DNA from 3 places in the Paraburkholderia sp. IMGN_8 genome. Region 2 is predicted to be linked to each of the others. Evidence: predicted binding sites of a transcription regulator. Region 2 holds the regulator's gene; each other region holds the start of a gene.
What was found. The regulator LexA, encoded in region 2, represses DNA repair genes until DNA is damaged. The targets are predictions, from matches to a motif close to ACTGTATNNNNATACAGT.

Region 1 (4,365 bases), 510 kb from region 2:
CGTCTGGCCAGCGCTCCATCGCACCGGCCATCACCAGCTTGCGCAGATAGCTCGATGGCGACTCACCGGCGGGAACCAGTTCCTCCGGATACTCGTACTTGAGTTCATCGAGCGAGAAGCGGCATAGGACTGCGATACGCAGTGTTTCTTCGAGTGTATCGCGCGGATACAGTTTGCCGAGCCGCACACGCGTACGCATATGCCGCTCGGCATTCGCCTCGAGCGCGTGGCCGCAGGCCGATAGTGGCGTGACCAGACCGATCGCGGTCATGGTGTCCTGCAGCGGTTTGCGCGAACGCACATGCATCAGGACGCCGCCTGCTGCAACCAGAGGCAAGCCGCTGGCCTTTGAAATCATCCGCAATGCGTCGATCTGAAGATCGTCGCTGCCGGTTTGCCAGAGTTCGAGCGCGATCCATGAACGTTGCGATGCGAATGAGGCAAGCCAATGTGCGCAGCGCAGGGTGTGCGCGAGCGTTGCCGTGCGCTGCGGCACGAGGATCAGAACGCAATCGGGTAACGTTTTGAGATGTTCGAGATGCGGTAGCGAATCGGTGAAGTCGGACGGGCTGAGGCGATAGCTGCCTTTGTCCGCACGCGAACGGGCTAGCGTGATCAGTTCGGAAAGATTGCCGTAGCCGTTGCGGTTGGTTGCTAGCGCAACCAGTGTGCAGAACGGTTCGCCTTGAGCATCGGTCAGGTTGAGCTCGCTGCCAATGATCAGGTGAGGAATGGGGTTGAGCATGTATTCTTCAGCCTCTACTGGCTCTTCGGCTTCATCTGAAGACGTTCCTGCTTGTGCGGCTTTTGCTTTGTCTTCGTGCTCTTTCTGCTGACGATCCCGCTCCTGTTTGATTTCTCTCACCGCCGTGTGTGCGCGTACGAGACCCGCCAGCGAGCATTCGTCGGTGATCGCGAGCGCGCGGTAGCCGCACGACATCGCCTGTTCGACCAGTTCGTGCGGGTGCGAAGCGCCACGCAGAAAGGAGAAATTGGTCAGGCAATGCAATTCCGCATACGCCGGCAGGTGGGCCGCAAGCGCCTGCTCCGATGAGGATGGAAAGCGGGAAATTGCCATGATGATGCTCAGCCGAACAAACCCTGCAAATACCACTCGCCGCTAATACGTTCGCGGTACACCCAGAACATATGACCGCGATCGTCGGCCGCGACGTAGTAATCCCGCTCGACGCGGTTGCCGTCCCACCACCCTGCTTCAATCCGCTCGGTACGCGTGAGCATTTTCAGCGGCCGACGATAAATCGGCCGCTGGTCGCGCATCATCAAACGCAGTGGCTTGTCGAGCATCCAGACAGGGCGAGGTTGCGACGGCAACGCGCTGTCGGGCAGATCGAGCGAGGCCTGCGCATCGCCCGGTTGCGTCGCGAACGTGCGGCTGCCTCTATCGCCCGCCATTTCATCTAGCCATCGCGCGATGTGCGGCGATCGTGTTGCCGCATCGCCATCTGCGTGATCTTCTTCAGATGCCGCATGTTGCAACTCATCCGTCAGCCAGGTTTTATCCGCTTTGATCTTCACCCTGGCTTTGGCGGGCGAACGCTTCTTGCGTGAAAACGCTTGTGTCTGGTACGGCTCGACACGCATTGCCTGCTCGGGCCGATGATCATCCTGCACCGACATCTGCAGCACGTTCTCCGGCCCCAATCGTGCGCTCAAGCGTTCGAGCAGACGCGCGATCGAATCGCCGTCTGTTTCAGGCATCGGAAACAAGGTGTCCGATTGCCCCGCATACTCGCCAATCTGATCAGCGATCAGCTTCAACTCGATCACCGGCGCCGCCAGTACGGTCTGATTCAACTTTTCGCGCAACAGCCAGATCAGATGTTCGGCATCGCGCGACGGTACGGCCCACGCGACCTTCAGACTCGACGTCTTCGGCGCATGACGAGACGCCAATTCATGCTCGAGCAATAGCGTGTAGCCACTGAGCGCCGCATGATGCGCGCTCAGCCATCCGGCCAGTTGCACGATCAGCCTACGCGCGGCAAACAACAGTGCGTCGGCATTATCGACCCGCGACGGCAACTCCAGTTGCGCATGAAACGACGCCGGCGCACGAAACGATTCGCGTGGATCCGGGCGCGTGCCATACGCTTGCGCCAGCAGATCCAGAATGCCGCTGCCGAAACGCCGCACGACGCCCGCCCGTGGCAACTGATGCAAATCGGCCAACGTAACGCAACCGATCTGCGAGAACGCATCGCGATGCGCCTGCGCAACCGGCAGCAACGACATGGATAAACGGTCGAGGACGCGCGCAAGCGAAGTCTCCTTCACTACATGCCAACGATGTCCCTGCCGATTGGCGCGCGCTTGCGCCAGCAGCCACGCGCCCCACGCGGTCGGCGCACAAGCGATGCGCGTCGTATAGCCGAATTCAGCCGCCGTGGCGGATACTCTCGACAACAACACTCGCAAACCGCCGAATAATCTCAAACCGGAGCCCACTTCCAGCAGCAACGTGTGTGCGTGGGCGAGCGACACTTTCGGTGTGTACATCAGCAATGCAAGCGCCATCGCTTCGAATGCCTGAGTTTCACGGGTGGTATCTGCGGCAAGCATTTTGAGACCTGGTGCCAACGCCAATGCATACGAGCGCGAATGACCGGCATGCACGCCGGCACGCAATGCGTCGAAATCGGGCAACAGAATGTGTGCGTGATCGGCCAGCGCATAGCACTGCCCACCGCCGACATCGTCGCCGACGGGAAGTTGGCTTGCGTCGTCGCCCGGCTCAGGCCGATTCGACCTGGCGGGCAAACCATCCGGAAGCGGCATGAGAGGCTTCACTGCTTCCAGCGACAAGAGTGGCAATGTGACTGCGATCCACAACATGATTGATCTCTCGTCCTTGATTGCTACCGCCCCGGTTCTCCGGCAACACGACGTCTTGTAACGGCAAAATGAGACGCAGAGGCGCTGCTAGCGGCGGGCCGCGACGCTTGAAGATATCGATCGAGATGCCGATCTCTTGCAACCATTGACGACGGTTGATCGTCTGCGCATTGGCCGGCAAAAGTGGCTCGCAGATCATCCGCAATGGCGCCGGCGAAGATTGCGTAGCGGCTTCAACAGGGCGGATCAAAAATGCCAGCGATGCTGACTCCTGAGCTGCCACTTGCAGACGCCGAACCTTATCGGCGCGCGCATTCGGTAGCCACACCAGTACCGCGCCGATGCCATCCTGTTTCAATGCTTGAGCCGCGGCCCATAGAGACTGGTCTTCACCCGAGCGCACCCATAAGACTCGCCCGACATCGACACCCCAAGCCCTCAGTGCCGCGGCACATGGCTGATAAGGCGGTGCTACGAGTATGACGTGCCGTTCGGCTTGCGTCGTAAGATGCCGAAGCGTGTGAGCGAGCAGGCGCACCTCGCCCACTCCGCCATGTTCGATCAGTAGCTCCGTCAGGCCGCCGGCCGACCAGCCTTGTCCCGGCAGCAGTTGATCCAGCGCGGCGTAGCCGCTGGAAATTACTCGCGAGTCCGCCTCGGCAAGCTCATTCCCCTGCCACACCTGACGCCGCAATTGCGGCGACAGCGCGGTCGCCGCAAACTGAATTGCTGCTGCCATAGACACGCTCTTTCAATGAGTAATGCTCCGCTCCACCCGGCATCGGGCAAGCATCAAGCGGCAAGTTTTCACTGTATATTTATACAGTATTTTGAGAAGGATGTTAAGACAGAACGACGCTGCGCGGTGCGTACAGAGGGACATTTAGGGTTGGCGATGAAGCTCACGCTGCTTGTCGTTTGCAGGTTTTATGCGGCGCAGCGATTGCTGTTTTTGGGGCCGCGGCTACGCATGGGGAAAGCCAGATTTGGCTGCTGTGGAGGGGCTCGGGGATGCTATACCGCGGTGTATGCACGCGGCAATGGAGGGCTTTTTTGCGTTGCGGTTTTCGGGCCGTAAACGCAGAAACCCCACCGTTTCGGGGTGGGGTTTCTGGTGCTGCAGGGGAGCCTGACGATTACCTACTTTCACACGGGAATCCGCACTATCATCGGCGTGGAGTCGTTTCACGGTCCTGTTCGGGATGGGAAGGGGTGGGACCGACTCGCTATGGTCATCAGGCATGACTTGTTGCCGTACTGCCCTGGGGCAATACAGCCAATCTGGAAGAAGTAGCTGAGAGGATGCCTCTCGGTAATGCGTTGGGCTGTGCTGTTTCTGGCACAACACTGATCTCAACCTGGGTGTTCTGGAGACCCTGCGCGTGGCGCAGGGTGGGGCATCCATAAGTGCCAAAGCACTAACGGCTGCCGGCACACACCTGTTATAGGATCAAGCCTTACGGGCAATTAGTATCAGTTAGCTTAACGCATTACTGCGCTTCCACACCT
Region 2 (4,365 bases):
TTCAATGGCGGCTTCAGACATGGATCGAACGAGGCTCCGGGAAAAGACGCGAATGGCCGGTAAGGCCGCTCATTCTATGGCATCGGCGGCCTGGCGTTTGTCGCCACCTGGCCGCCCGTATAACTTTTCTTGCGCTGCGGCATAGCCTCGCATCTCGTTGGGGCGCACTTAGCGTTTTCCATCCCTTGCAACCTGAATTGCGGCGCACCATGATTCATTTATGACCGCGTTCCCCGCGGTACGGGAGAAAACCATGGCGAGCTACCAAAAAATCCTACTCTGCTACGACGGCTCGCGCGAAGGCCGTAAAGCGCTGCGTTGTGGCGCCGATCTGGCGCTGGACCTGAAGGCGGAAACACATCTGTTGTCGGTAGTCGACATGCGTTCAAGCATTGCACAAAGCGCGGGCCTGCTCACCGACGTGGCCTGCGGCAGCTTCGAGAAGACTGCTCGCGACATCCTGCAGGAAGGGGTGGACTGGCTCACCGAGCGCGGCGTCAGCGCGCAAGGGCATTTCGCGTTCGGTCATCCCATCGACGAGATTGCCAATCTCGCCAACGAACTGCACGTCGACCTGGTGGTGGTCGGCCACCGTTGCCGCACTGGCCTGTCACGCTGGTGGATGGGCGCGGGGAATACGCCGCTGCTCGACCGGGTCTCCTGCAGCATTCTGGTGGCGTGTTCGTCCGCGCAGGAACAGCAGCAAGCGGCGGCTTGACGCCAACAACCTGAACCGCGTCGGCCGAACGATCAGTCGTTCAGGTCGACCGCGGCCAGCTTCCATGTGAACAAACCTTCGCGCCGCAAGATCGCGGCGTAGCGCGCGTCGCCCGCGCCGTGCTGATACCTGACGACGAATTCGTTGATGCCGCGATAGCCCGCCGTGGTTTGCGGCGGTTGCGGCGGTGTGGCGTTGTTGGTCGCGCTGTTAGCCGTGCTCTTGGCCGTATTGCTCTCGGCAGAGCGTGCAGGCGCGGCTCCGCCAGGGGCGTTTTCCGCGGCAGGCAGTGCAGGCGGCCGTTCGCCTGGTTCGCCACGCGGCGGCATGCCGTTCAGCAATGCAGCAACGCCGTCCGATGTCGCATACGCGTCCACCAGCGGACCGATCAGCGCAACGCCGATCATCGCGCCGATCGCGGCGAATGGGTTGCCGGTGCCATGTGCGTCGAGCCGGCGTGTCAGCAAACCGGTGACCTGCTGTTTCAGGCTCTCGCGCAGCGCCGGAAAGTCGACATACTGATTGACGGTTTCCGCATCGCGCGCGTCCGCCGCGCGTTTTAGATTGTTCAGCGCGATATACGGCGACGCATAGCCGTATCCCAGCACGGCCACCGCCGCAATCACAATCAGAACAACGATCAGCGGCCGTGCGGCGCTGCGTTTGGTGCGTGTCGAAACTGCCATCGAGTGGGGCTCTCTTTCAAGGGTGGTCTAACGTGGACCGCGGCCACACGAAAACGATCCCGCGCGATGCAATATCTGAAGAGGAGCGAGCGGGGCAACTGACGAGCAACCGCGGGCCAACCGCAGGGCAACAACGCTCGTGCCCCACACTGCATTACTCGAACACCGCGCCGTGCATATTGGCTTCTTCAGCGATGCAGCGATCGATCATTCGGCACACGGCGTCTACCGTGCCGACCATGATCAGCCGCGATGGCCCGTGATAGACCCGCACCGGCGCGCGTCGCGCCGGCTCGGCCGCATTCAGCCCCGAATTCAACGACACGCGAGCGAAAGCCGGCAACGACGACGGCAAGCTCGACTCATGCGATGCGGGTTCGTCGAATAGCGATGGAGAACTGGCCGTGGACGCCTCGATCAGCGAACAGGGCACCAGCTTGCGCAGATGGCGCAAACGACCGAACTGGCGAAAAGGCAGCAGGTGGGCAAGGCGTTCCATGAGTCTCTCCAGGCGATTCAACGTAGAGGCAGCGACGCGTCGGCGTCGGGCAAGCGTTGGTAGAAGCAGGCGCTCAGAATTCGCCGGGGCGGATCAGCCCAACAGCGATGCCTTCCAGCGCGAAATCCGCACTGCCGGTCTGAACGAAGATGTTTTCGTAGTCGGGGTTCTCGGCGATCAGCTCGATGCCGTTCGGCCGGCGCTTCAAGCGCTTGACCGTCACGTCGTCGCCCAGGCGCGCGATGATGATCTGGCCGTCTTTCGCTTCGCTTTTCTTTTGCACCGCCAGCAGGTCGCCGTCGAAGATGCCGGCGTCGCGCATCGACAGGCCGCGAACTTTCAGCAGGTAGTCCGGCTTGCTCGAGAACAGCGCCGGGTCGCACGCATAGTGCTGCGAGATATGTTCCTGCGCGAGGATCGGGCTGCCGGCCGCGACCCGGCCGATCAGCGGCAGCGACAGTTGCATGATGCTGGCGTGCGGCAGCGTGAACTGATGCGGTGAATCTTCGGGGCCCGCCAGCAGACGAATGCCGCGCGACGCACCCGCCGCGAGTTCGATCACACCCTTGCGGGCGAGAGCCCGCAGGTGTTCTTCGGCCGAGTTGGCCGAACTGAAGCCCAGCTCGGCGGCGATTTCCGCGCGGGTGGGAGGGAAGCCGGTGCGTTCGATGGCCCGGCGAATCAGATCGAAAACCTGCTGCTGTCGTGCGGTGAGTTTGGTCATGGCGCCACTGTATGTATGAACAGGTGACTGTATTTTTATACAGTATTCGGCGCAATTCAAGCTTTACTTTAAGTTCGTCTGCTGGGGTGGCGTTCCAGCGTCGCAAAAGGACGTTGCGACACCCGTTTTCGTGCCTCAACGCCTTATCCAGCCGTCATTACCACTTTTGCGTATTAAAAAATGAAGAAACATTATTTTTAATGATGAAAGCCCTTCGATAGACTGGCCTCCGAGTTGGCGCTCATGTGCACGTGACCGCGACGCAAAACAACACCACACGCTGTTTCAGCGGACTACAACGCGGAGAAAGTTGGCATGAACCATCGGGGCACGGGGCTGGCAGGCAAGACCAGAAAACTCATCGCGGTGCTCGCGTTCGGCGCGGCAACCGCTGTCGGCGCGATGGCGCAGGCGCACGCCGCCGACACGACGCTGCTGAACGTGTCGTACGACCCGACGCGCGAACTGTACCAGGACGTCAACCAGGCATTCGGCAAGGAGTGGAAGGCGAAGACGGGCGAGTCGGTCACCTTCAAGCAGTCGCACGGCGGCTCGGGCGCTCAGGCGCGTTCGGTGCTCGACGGTCTGCAAGCGGACGTCGTGACGCTGGCGCTGGCCTACGACATCGACGCGCTGGCCAATAAGGGTTTGCTGGACAAGGGTTGGCAAAAGCGTTTGCCGGATAACGCGTCGCCGTACACGTCGACGATCGTGTTCCTCGTGCGCAAGGGCAACCCGAAGCACATCAAGGACTGGGACGATCTGACCAGGCCGGGCGTGTCGATCGTTACGCCGAATCCGAAGACTTCAGGCGGCGCGCGCTGGAACTATCTGGCTGCATGGGCATACGCCGAACATCAGCCGGGCGGCAACGACCAGAAGGCCAGGGAATTCGTCGGCAAGCTCTATAAGAATGCCGGCGTACTGGATTCGGGCGCACGCGGCGCGACTACCAGCTTCGTGCAACGCGGCATCGGCGACGTGCTGATCGCGTGGGAAAACGAAGCGTTCCTGTCGCTGAAGGAATTCGGTCCGGACAAGTTTGAGATCGTCGTGCCGTCGGTAAGCATTCTGGCCGAGCCGCCGGTTTCAGTGGTGGACAAGGTGGTCGACAAGCACGGCACGCGCAAGCTGGCCGAAGCGTATCTGAACTTCCTGTATAGCGAGCGGGGTCAGGAAATCGCCGCGAAGAACTTCTACCGTCCGCGTTCGAACAAGGTGCCGGCCGAGCTAACCGCAAAGTTTCCGAAGCTGAAGCTGTACACGGTGGATGACTCGTTCGGCGGTTGGGCGAATGCGCAGAAGACGCACTTTGCAGACGGTGGCGTGTTCGATTCGATTTACCAGCCGCAGTAAGACTGTCGATGCCTGAACCGGCATAGGCGGACAGACGCGGTAACCACTCGCCAAAAAAGCGCGCCCGGCTGGCGCGCTTTTTTGGCAAGCCAGAAGACAAAAAAAGCCGCAAGCATCAACCCTGAAAGAGTATCCAGCATGACGACGTTGACCTTCCGAAAACCGAGCGCCTTGCCCGGTTTTGGCCTGACACTCGGCATCACGGTGGCTTATTTGAGCCTCGTGGTGCTGATTCCGCTTGCGGCTACTTTTCTCAAGACGGCGACGCTCGACTGGAGTCAGTTCGTGCGCGCGGTGAGTTCGCCGCGCGTGCTCGCGTCGTACCGGCTGACGTTTTTCTCGGCGCTTGGCGGCGCATTGATCAACGCGGTGTTCGGCTTCC
Region 3 (4,365 bases), 1.6 Mb from region 2:
GTGTCTGCCGACCGTACACGCTCGACATGAGCTTCACGAACGAATGCCAGTCTTCCTGCGCGCGAGCGGGCGGCGCGAACGCAGCCAGCGCACCGCCGGCGGTATCCACCGGATTGCCGGCGCCGGCGCGCGCGACAACCTCGTCGAGCACCTTCGCCGCAGTGGCCGGCCCGACGCCCGGCAGCAATTGCACGACGCGAAAACCAGCGACGCGGTCGCGCGGATTCTCCGCCCAGCGCAGCACCGCCAGCACATCCTTGACGTGCACCGAATCGAGAAACTTCAGGCCGCCGAATTTCACGAACGGAATATTACGCCGGGTCAGTTCGATTTCGAGCGCGGCGCTGTGATGCGCGGCACGAAACAGCACCGCCTGCGTCTTGAGCTTCATGCCCTGCTCGCGCGCTTCGAGCACCTGTTCGACGATGTAGCGGGCCTGATCCGCTTCGTCGGCGACCGTCACCAGACGCGGGCGCTGAGCCGAGGCCTTGTCGGTCCAAAGATTCTTCGTGTAGCGCTCGCTGGCGAGTTCGATCACCGCGTTCGACGCCGCCAGAATCGGCCCGGTCGAACGGTAATTGCGCTCGAGCGTGACCTGTTTGGCGGGCGGATTGAAGTGCGCGGGGAAATCGAGAATGTTGCGTACCGTCGCGCCGCGAAACGAATAGATCGACTGGGCGTCGTCGCCGACCACCGTCAGCCCGCGGCCATCGGGCTTCAAGGCGAGCAGGATCGACGCCTGCAAGCGGTTGGTGTCCTGATACTCGTCGACCAGCACGTGATCGAAGCGCGCCGACAGATCCGCCGCGATCGACGGCTCGGCGGCCATATGCGACCAGTAGAGCAGCAAATCGTCGTAGTCGAGCACGCTCTGCTTCTGCTTGGCATCGACGTAGGCGGCGAACAGCATGCGCAGATCGGCTTCCCACTCCCGGCACCAGGCAAACGCGTGGTTGAGCACGTCGCTGAGCGACGCGCCGGTGTTCACGACGCGCGAGTAGATCGCGAAGCACGTGCCCTTCGCCGGGAAGCGCCGCTCTTTCGCCGACAAGCCGAGTTCGTGGCGCACGAGATTCATCAGGTCGGCTGAATCCTCGCGGTCGTTGATCGTGAAGGCCGGCGCGAGGCCGATCAGATCCGCGTACTCGCGCAACAGCCGCGCGCCGACGCTGTGAAAGGTGCCGGACCACGTCAGCCCCTGCGCCAGCGCGGCGCGCGTGCCAAGCGCCGCACCGGCGATGCGCGTAACGCGGCGGGTCATTTCGAGCGCGGCGCGGCGTGAGAACGTCAGCAGGAGGATGCGGCGCGGATCGGCGCCCTTGACCACCAGATTGGCGACCCGGTGCGCCAGCGTATTGGTCTTGCCCGAGCCCGCGCCCGCTATCACCAGCAACGCGCCCGGCGGCTCGTTGGGCGTGCCGGCGCCGTACTCGACTGCTTCGCGTTGCGCGTCGTTGAGCTTGGCCAGCCAGGCGGCGGCATCGAACGGCGGCGGGGATTCGGCGACGGTGGGCACAGTGGATTGGGCGCAGGTGTGGTGGCGTGAAACCAGTTAAAGAACAGGCGACGCATACTGTATATCCATACAACCCAGGCCGGCAAGCGACCCTTTTTTTGCGGCTACTCCTCGGCCGCGGCGCCGCGCTAGAACGCAAGGGACGGCGCAAAAAAATGGCCCGGGCGCGGGCGCGCACCGGACCATTTTTTGCAGCGAGGGTACAAGACGCTCGCCCCCTTCGACTGATGCCTATCGCTTCTGCGGCGCAAGCGTCTTCTTGAGGCGCGGCGCCAGACCGTCAGAGCCTCAGCACAGCGTGCCTGGCGCTTCGTTAGTGCTTCACATCTGCGCCGTTATCCTGATCGGCTGCCTGGCCTTGCATGTTCATCTTCATTTCGTTGTTGGCGGCCTGCTTGTCCGCCTTCTGGTTGATCTTGGCATTACGCACCTGTTGGTTGTATTGCGACCTGGCAGCCTTTTGCTGTTCCTTCAGCTCGGCCTTCGACGACTTCTTCTGCGCCCGGTATTCGGCATTAGCCTGCGCATCGGCGTCGCGCTTCTGAACCAGCGGATCGGTCGAACCCGGCGCCGTCACACGGGTGGGCGCCGGCGTTGCCGGCTGCACGCCCTGCGCGGCAGGCGCTGCGGGCGCGAGATCGGCGCCTTGGGTCTGGACCTGTGCCTGGCCGGACATGCCGGCGGCCGGTTGCGCGGCGGTTTGCGCGACAGCGGCGGTCGCGGCAAAGGCAGTGAGGGCGGTACCGATCAGGAGCGTACGAATCTGGGTCATGATTATTCCTCTCTAAGGTTGTCAGGACACGGGCGTCGTGTCTGGCGTGACGCGTCGATGCATGCCTCGCCCGGTCTGCTGGCCACTGGAAAAATGCGGGAAAAATCCAGCAGGTTTTTCTACAGACCTGCCCTTTCAGAGTGAAGTTCGTGAAAAACACCCAGTGTTACGGAACGTTTCATTTTCTGACAGGTGCATAACATCTGCTTGCAATTGCCTGCGCGCGACTGGATGTGCGCATGGACTTCGATCCAGGGCAAGCTTCTGGCTTATGATGCGAACCCTTTGCCTGAAGGCGCAAACGCCATGCCCAACCTCGATTTCACACTGACCGGCGACTACGTCGAACTGCACAGTCTCCTGAAGATAACGGGCCTTGCGGACAGCGGCGGCTCGGCAAAAATGATGGTCGCGGATGGCGCGGTGACCGTCGACGGCCGGGTCGAAACGCGTAAAACCTGCAAAATTCGCGCGGGTCAGGTGGTGCTGCTCGGCGATACGCGGATCGCGGTGCACGAAGCTTGATGCGTGGGGAGCGCGGCACCCCGAGAATCCGGAGTCCGCGTGCGCACCAAAATCGTGCCTGCTCCATCGACATTGCCGCGCTCAGGCAATAAGCTGTGGGTTTCGACAGACAAACAGTTAGCTGACAGCGACCCTGCGCGCCCGGTGACCATCCCGTGTGGCGCCGCGGTCATCGCCCCGGTCGCGCTCACCGTCGGTCCGTCGCCACTTCCGCCGTTAAGCGCTCAATGAATCAATCCGGCTTCTCCCGGGTGGCCGCCCGGCCGCCGACCCTGACCCGTCACGCCGCCGACACCGCCCGTCTCGCCGCACCGCTCGCCATCGCACAGCTCTCGCAAATGGCGATGGGCGTGACCGACACGATCCTGCTCGGCTCGCTCGGTCCCGACGCGCTCGCCGCCGGCGGCCTCGGCGCCAACCTCTTCTTTGTCGTGGTCACACTGCTGCAAGGCGTGCTGACCTCGGTCAGCGTGAGCGTGTCGCACGCGCGCGGCGCGCAGGACGAGGGCCGCGTACCGCATATCTACTGGACCGGCTTCGTACTGTCGGTGCTGTTGTCGGTGCCGGCGTTCTTCCTGCTGTCGTTCGCCAAGCCGATCCTGCTGGCGTTCGGCGAGCCCGCGCTGCTCGCGCACAACGTCGGCGAATACGCGGCGGTCCTGCGCTGGGGCTCGCTCGGCAGTCTGATCGGCGTCGGCTTGATGCGCTCGTTCCTGCCTGCGATCGGCGCGGCCAGGCGGCTGCTGGGGGTGTCGCTCGCGAGCGTATTCGTGAACGGCTTTCTCAACTACGGGCTGATCCACGGCGCCTATGGCCTGCCGCGCCTCGGCTTTCTTGGCTCGGCGGCGGCCACCACGATCACGGTCTGGCTGAGCGCGCTGGTGTTGATGGCGCTGCTGCATCTGCGGCCACGCTATAAACATTTCGTCGTCGCGACGCGGCCGAACGTGCCGTTGATGGGCGAACTATTCGGCATCGGCTGGCCGGTGGCGATCACCTACGGTGTCGAATCGACGTTGTTCCTCGCAACCGGCTTGATGGTCGGGTTGCTCGGCGAATCGCAACTGGCCGCGCATCAGATCGCGTTGAACGTTGCCTCCGTGGCCTTCATGGTGCCGCTCGCGATCGGCCAGGCGGCCAATGTGCGGGTCGGTTTCTGGTCCGGCGCCGGCCAGCCGCTCGCCGCGCGGCATGCGGGTTTTGTCGCGCTGGCGCTCGGCGTCGGCTTCATGACGCTGTCGGGCATCGTGCTGATCGCAGCGCCGCACTGGATCGTCGGCCTGTATCTGCATCTCGACGACCCGGCCAACGCCGCGACGGTCGCACTTGCCAGTTCGCTGCTCGGCGTGGCTGCGATCTTCCAGATCGTCGACGGCATGCAGACGGTCGGCTCCGGCTGCCTGCGCGGCTTGAAGGACACGCGCGTGCCGATGATCGCCGCGTCGTTCGGTTATTGGGTGATCGGCTTTCCGACCGGCTACACGCTGGCGTTTCACTTCGGCCTCGGCGCACGCGGCCTGTGGTGGGGACTCGCGGCGGGCCTCGCCAGTGT

Region 1: the regulator LexA is predicted to act here: its motif matches at 3,666-3,683, upstream of imuA (translesion DNA synthesis-associated protein ImuA).
Region 3: the regulator LexA is predicted to act here: its motif matches at 1,573-1,590, upstream of WN982_RS05200 (ATP-dependent helicase).

What each region holds. Positions count from the first base shown of each region.
Region 1 is NZ_CP150900.1:3,237,057-3,241,421, forward strand. Features, by position in the region: gene WN982_RS14820 (error-prone DNA polymerase) at 1-1,078, opposite strand, end outside; gene WN982_RS14825 (DNA polymerase Y family protein) at 1,087-2,856, opposite strand; gene imuA (translesion DNA synthesis-associated protein ImuA) at 2,756-3,595, opposite strand; rRNA gene rrf (5S ribosomal RNA) at 3,984-4,096, opposite strand; rRNA gene WN982_RS14840 (23S ribosomal RNA) at 4,303-4,365, opposite strand, start outside.
Region 2 is NZ_CP150900.1:2,725,594-2,729,958, reverse strand. Features, by position in the region: gene nodI (nodulation factor ABC transporter ATP-binding protein NodI) at 1-21, opposite strand, end outside; gene WN982_RS12580 (universal stress protein) at 254-718, shown strand; gene WN982_RS12575 (DUF2939 domain-containing protein) at 751-1,404, opposite strand; gene WN982_RS12570 (hypothetical protein) at 1,559-1,903, opposite strand; gene lexA (transcriptional repressor LexA) at 1,977-2,627, opposite strand; gene WN982_RS12560 (sulfate ABC transporter substrate-binding protein) at 2,943-3,983, shown strand; gene cysT (sulfate ABC transporter permease subunit CysT) at 4,122-4,365, shown strand, end outside.
Region 3 is NZ_CP150900.1:1,076,023-1,080,387, reverse strand. Features, by position in the region: gene WN982_RS05200 (ATP-dependent helicase) at 1-1,516, opposite strand, end outside; gene WN982_RS05195 (hypothetical protein) at 1,830-2,288, opposite strand; gene WN982_RS05190 (RNA-binding S4 domain-containing protein) at 2,595-2,813, shown strand; gene WN982_RS05185 (MATE family efflux transporter) at 3,041-4,365, shown strand, end outside.